2 linked regions of the Cytobacillus luteolus genome follow. The protein of the gene in region 2 binds, or shares a complex with, the protein of the main gene of each other region. Links are inferred from orthologs where the notes say so. Each region holds a gene or a part of one and is shown on either strand. Other genes may lie near its edges.

Region 1 (3,196 bases), on a different replicon or contig from region 2:
TCCAAGCTCGAATCAACGAATGGCAGCAGGGGGCCAAATAACATAAAAACTACTAATACGGTTGTCATTACAATTCCTGTTACTAAATAATAGTTTTTCATTTCATCCCTCCTACTGCAGCTTCAATTGCTTCTTAGCCAAATAACCAATAACTTGGGCTAATGTAATAGTTAACATAAAGCAAATTCCAATTCCAACTATTAAAGCATCTTCATAGATTGGTCCACGACCAAAAGCAATTGCTTTAGTAATACCCATTGCTACAAATAGACGATAAGCTATTCCTTCATATCCAAAAAGGTATTCCACAATTAACAAATTCGATAGTATATAAATCATTAATGATGTTATATGACCTAAGATTGTTCCAATACTATTCTTTAGTATATGCTTATACATTACTCTTCTTTTTGTAAAACCCTTCGCCCTCGCAACTTGGATATAAGGAAGACCCTCTTGACTAGCGATAGATGCTGAGGTAATTCGAGACACATACATCATCGGATAAATCGCTACTAAAATACCCGGTAGGACAAAGCTATACCAATTCGCTTGACTTAATATTTTTACAGATGGAAACATAAAAATGACGAGCCATTGGATAACGATGACAATCAGAAAGTCTGGTATCGATTGAAACAACCAAGTAGTTCCGTTACCTAATATATTTTTTTCGTTTTGGCACTATTGTAATCAAAGATCCCTTTTGCAATGCCTACAAAGATACTCAAAACAAATGCTAATACAATGATTTTTAAGCTATTTGGGAAGTAACGCTTTAACTCGTCCTCTACTGTTACATTATTATAACGAGTATCTCCTAAACTACCATTCTCTCTAATATGAGTAAGCCACCCGCTAATATTCTCTTTGTATTGCCCCCATGAAAATGTATACCCATAATCAATCGTCATTGCCTTCCCACTAACTGCTATATCTGCTTCCCGTGGAAAAAAGACTAACATTATTAGTCCGGCTAAAACAACAACATACAGTAAAACTGTTCTAATGATATTTTGTGTAATACTCATTATCCACCCCCATATGGTATTTATTTACTATAAAAAATAATAACACAAAGTATTACGACTTTTCTATATATTTTGAAATTTTATTACAAATATATTACAAAGGTTTTATCAGATTGTAAAAAAGAGTTGGCTAATGCCAACCCTTTTAATGATATTATTCATATTTTTTAAAGATAATTGTAGCATTATGTCCACCGAAACCTAGAGAATTACTAAGTGCTGCACGTACCTCCATTTTTCTAGCAACATTAGGCACGTAGTCCAAGTCACATTCAGGGTCTGGTGTTTCATAATTAATTGTTGGAGGAACAATTCCCTCTTTAATAGCTAATATTGAAAAGATAGCTTCTATTCCACCAGCCGCCCCTAAAAGGTGACCTGTCATTGATTTTGTAGAACTAATCGCTAACGTATTTGCATGTGGACCAAATACTTCTTTAATCGCTAATGTCTCAAACTTATCATTGTATTCTGTAGAAGTGCCGTGAGCATTAATGTAATCAATATCATTAGGCTGTAAGCCACCATCTTCAATCGCCTGACGCATTGCACGAACTCCACCTTCACCACCAGGAGCCGGTTGAGTGATATGATATGCATCTCCTGTTGAACCATATCCTACGATTTCAGCGTAAATTCTCGCTCCACGTGCAAGTGCATGCTCAAGTTCTTCTAAGATAATGATACCAGCACCTTCACCCATTACGAACCCATCTCGGTTTTTATCAAACGGTCTACTAGCAGTTTTAGGATCAGGATTAAATGATAATGCTTTTGCTGAAGTAAATCCTGCAAACGCCATATTGGTTAATGGGGCTTCCGTTCCACCAGTTACCATTACATCTGCATCCCCACGCTGTATCACTTTAAAGGCATCCCCAATTGAGTTCGTCCCTGTAGCACAAGCAGTTACTGTACAAGAATTTATCCCTCTCGCTCCAATCGCGATCGAGACTTGTCCCGCTGCCATATCTGGAATCATCATTGGAACGTAGAATGGACTAACCCTTCTATATCCCTTTTCCATAAAGATCTTATGTTGTTCTTCATGTGTTTCCATTCCACCAATACCAGAACCTATCCATACACCAACCCTTGCAGAGTTTTCATCATTTATTGTAAGGTTTGCATCCTTTACTGCCATGAAAGAAGAGGCAAGTGCATATTGTGTAAAACGGTCCATCCTTCTCGCTTCTTTACGGTCCATATAGTTTTCTGGATTAAAGTCCTTTAATTCAGCAGCAACTTTCGCAGGTAAACCTTCAATTTCTACTCTTGTTAATGGTCCTACACCAGAAACACCACTAATCGCATTTTGCCATGCTGTTTCTACATCATTTCCTATTGGAGTAACTGCTCCTAAACCTGTTACAACTACGCGCTTTTTTGTCATTTATTTCGCAACTCCTTATGTTTGAAATATACTATTATATTATTTTACTTTCCCCAACGAATGGCGATGGCACCCCAAGTTAGCCCGCCACCAAATCCCACCATTACAATTAGGTCACCGTCTTTTATTTTACCAGCTTCTAATTCTTCTACTAATGAGATAGGAATTGATGCTGCAGAGGTATTCCCATATTTATGAACGGTTTTTGACATCTTTTCTATAGGTAATTCAAGTCTTTGCCTAGCTGCTTCCATTATTCTAATATTTGCTTGATGAGGGATTAAGAAATCCACATCTTCCTTTGTTAACCCTGCTTTTTCTAACACATTTATACAAGAGTCACCCATTTGTCTTACAGCAAATTTAAATACTTCTCTGCCATTCATAATGATATATTCATCCTGAAATAAATGCTTTGCGCCGGTTCCATCTGCACCAAGCTCAAATGATAATATTCCTTTGCCTTCTGAAACCGGTCCAATAATTGCTGCCCCAGCACCATCACCAAAAAGAACCGCTGTATTTCTGTCGTTCCAATCTGTAATTTTTGACAGTTTCTCTACGCCAATAACTAATATTTTCTGATATACTCCAGTTTCGATAAACTGTTTACCAGTAACAATTCCATACATAAACCCAGCACAGGCCGCACTAATATCCATAGCTGCAGCTTTTTTTGCACCCAGCTTCTCTTGTAAAGTGCAAGCAACGGAAGGGAATGGTCTGTCAGGAGTAACAGTAGCTACTAAAATCATATCAAGTTCTTCTCCAG
Region 2 (3,140 bases):
TGCTTTACTACTTAGAATTTCTTCAACTTTCCCCTGACTAATGATTGAAAATGCTTCTCTTCCAAGGCCGGAATCCATAAAAAGATCTACAATATCTTTAAGGCGACATGACTGTTTGTTAATAAAAAATTCACTATCGCCAGAACGATAGACTCTTCTAGTAACGCTCACCTCGTGATAATCAATCGGTAAAAAATAATCTTCGTTATCTAATGTTAGAGTAACTTCTGCAATATTTAATGCTTTTCTAGAGTCACTACCTCCAAAGATAATATCCTCCATTTTTGCACCACGTAACGATTTAACAGATTGTTCTCCTAATACCCATCTCATTGCGTCTGTTATATTACTTTTTCCACTTCCATTTGGTCCGACTACAGCTGTAACTCCTGGAACAAAGTCAATTGCCATTCTCTCAGCAAATGATTTGAAACCAACAATATCTAAACGTTTGAGGAACATAAGTCTCCCCCTTATGCATAATTAATATATAATCTATGAATTCTAACATATTTTATCATAAATGCGGTTGCTATTAAGATGTTTTTTTAATGAGGATATTGGAAATTGATGAAATAACAAATCCCCCTTTGGCAGGGGGACTAAGATATCTTAACTCATTTTTTCTAGTAACACTTTTAAAGCAACCTGAGCCGCCTTCTGTTCTGCCTCTTTTTTTGATTTACCAATACCAATGCCAAGCTCTTCACCTTCAAGGGAAACTCTAGACATAAACTCACGATTATGTGCAGGGCCTTTTTCTTGTAAAACTTTATACTCAAGCATTCCACGTGCGTCTCGTTGTATTAGTTCTTGCAACTGACTTTTGTAATCCATCACATGAGAAAAAGCACCTTCATTAATTCTTGGAAACACAACTTTCTCTAAGAACTCACAAACCTTACCAATCCCTAGATCCAAATATAATGCACCAATAAAAGCTTCGAATACATCGGCAAGTAGTGCTGGACGTGCTCTCCCACCAGTTAATTCTTCACCTTTGCCAAGTAATACCAATTCTCCAAATGAAAGCTGGTTAGCAAAAGAAACTAAAGAGGGTTCACAAACAATCGAAGCACGGAGCTTTGTTAATTCACCTTCACTCATTATTGGATATTTTTTATATAGGAATTCAGAAATAGTAAGCTCTAGTACTGCATCTCCTAAAAATTCTAACCGTTCATTATCTTCATACGGTTTCTTGCGATGCTCATTCACATACGATGAATGAGTAAATGCTTGTATTAGTAGTTTTTCATTGGTAAATGTTATACCAATTTGCTCTTGAAAGGCTGCGAATTTTGCACCTACATTGTTCTTCTCTTTGCGATTCACTCGTTTTATCATAGGTTCCTCCATAAAACACTGCACAATATATCTAAAGTGATTTAAATTAGTATTCCCTCACATCATAAATCTATAAAAACTCTGTTACCGCTCACTTAAAACCGCTCACTTAAAAAATATGGAAAGCCCCGTAATAATTTACGGGACTTTTTGTGTAATAGATTAAAGCTGGCTATTTATGTAGTTAACAGCATCGCCAACAGTTGCGATTTTTTCTGCATCATCATCAGAGATTTCCATATCGAACTCATCTTCAAGTTCCATAACAAGTTCAACTACATCAAGGGAATCAGCCCCAAGATCATCTTTAAAAGAAGACTCTAGCTTAACTTCAGCTTCATCTACGCCTAAACGATCTACGATAATTTTTGTTACACGTTCTAAAACATCTGCCATCTTCGGTCACCTCCCCTCAAGTATTATAGATTATATTAGCTTAAAAAACCAGTTAAAGAAATAATTAGTAATTTAAGAAAATACTAAAATTACATGACCATTCCACCGTCAACATGGAGAGTTTGTCCAGTCATATAATTGCTTTGCTCTGATGCAAGGAATAGAACAACATTGGCAATATCTTTTGGTTCTCCGAATTTACCTAACGGGATTTGTCTTAACATCTCCGCTTTTACCTCTTCAGGTAATTTGTCAGTCATATCAGTAGTTATAAATCCAGGAGCAATTGCATTTACAGTAATATTCCTAGAAGCAAGCTCCTTTGCAGCTGTTTTTGTTAGTCCAATCACACCAGCTTTTGCTGCAACATAATTAGCCTGACCTGGGTTACCACTCACACCGACAATAGATGCGATGTTAATAATTCTTCCTGATCGTTGCTTCATCATTTGCCTTGTAACTGCTTTAGTACAGTTAAAGACACCTTTTAGATTGATGTTAATTACATCATCCCATTCGTCCTCTTTCATTCTCATTAGCAAGTTATCTCTAGTGATTCCAGCATTGTTTACTAAAATATCAATCGTACCAAAGGTAGAAATGACCTCTTTTACCATATTCTGAACAGAGTCACTATCTCCTACGTTAGATTGAATTGCAAACGATTCTCTTCCTAATGCCTTAATCTCATCAACTACTTCGTTCGCCTTTGCTTCACTACCTGAGTAATTGACTGCAACGTTTGCACCTTGTCTTGCTAATTCCACTGCAATTGCACGGCCTATTCCTCTAGAGGCTCCAGTAACTAACGCAACCTTACCATTAAGCATTCTGAGTTTCCCCCTTAATTGATTCAATCGTTGATACCAATGATTCCTCATCATTTATGGAATACGTAGTCAGTTTACGATTTACTTTTTTAACTAATCCAGATAGAACTTTTCCAGGACCAATTTCAATAAATGTATCTACACCAAGCTCAACTAGTGTTTCAACAGAGTTCTCCCATAAAACTGGAGAATAGAGTTGTTCAATAAGCTTGACTTTTATTTCATCAGCGTCTGTAATCGGTCTAGCCGTTACGTTAGAAATTACAGGTATACTTGCATTATTAATATCTAGACCTTCTAAAACAGCTGAAAACTTTGTAGCTGCGGGCTCCATTAATGCAGAATGAAAAGGACCACTAACATCAAGCGGAATCACTCGTTTGGCACCTTTCTCCTTTGCCATTTGAGAAGCAAGTGAAACCCCTTCAACAGTACCAGAAATTACGATTTGGCCTGGGCAATTTAAATTCGCTAATTGAACAGAATTTCCTTCGCTAGAAACCTGGTCTGTTATCTGTTTCAAATCAAGACTTGCCATACCAAGAATCGCTGCCATTGTTCCGACCC

Evidence for each region.
Region 1: the proteins of acpP (region 2) and fabF are in contact, whole or in part, in a solved structure (PDB 6OKG), measured with the Escherichia coli proteins. The link is inferred for Cytobacillus luteolus from one-to-one orthologs.

Annotation. Positions count from the first base shown.
Region 1 is NZ_JAGGKM010000001.1:464,074-467,269, reverse strand. Bases 306-3,164 are described here. They hold fabF (beta-ketoacyl-ACP synthase II), read right to left. Parts: upstream 2,425-3,164; coding sequence 1,186-2,424; downstream 306-1,185. Other genes in these bases: J2Z26_RS02390 (beta-ketoacyl-ACP synthase III), read right to left, coding at 2,469-3,164; J2Z26_RS02400 (ABC transporter permease family protein), read right to left, coding at 660-1,031; J2Z26_RS02405 (ABC transporter permease subunit), read right to left, coding at 306-642. In the rest of the region: J2Z26_RS02410 (ABC transporter permease), read right to left, coding at 1-101; more of J2Z26_RS02405, read right to left, coding at 112-305; more of J2Z26_RS02390, read right to left, coding at 3,165-3,196. UniProt on the Escherichia coli protein: Involved in the type II fatty acid elongation cycle. Catalyzes the elongation of a wide range of acyl-ACP by the addition of two carbons from malonyl-ACP to an acyl acceptor.
Region 2 is NZ_JAGGKM010000002.1:365,699-368,838, forward strand. The notes cover bases 127-2,929. They hold acpP (acyl carrier protein), read right to left. Parts: upstream 1,744-2,929; coding sequence 1,510-1,743; downstream 127-1,509. Other genes in these bases: smc (chromosome segregation protein SMC), read right to left, coding at 127-462; rnc (ribonuclease III), read right to left, coding at 613-1,347; fabG (3-oxoacyl-[acyl-carrier-protein] reductase), read right to left, coding at 1,833-2,573; fabD (ACP S-malonyltransferase), read right to left, coding at 2,566-2,929. In the rest of the region: more of smc, read right to left, coding at 1-126; more of fabD, read right to left, coding at 2,930-3,140. UniProt on the Escherichia coli protein: Carrier of the growing fatty acid chain in fatty acid biosynthesis.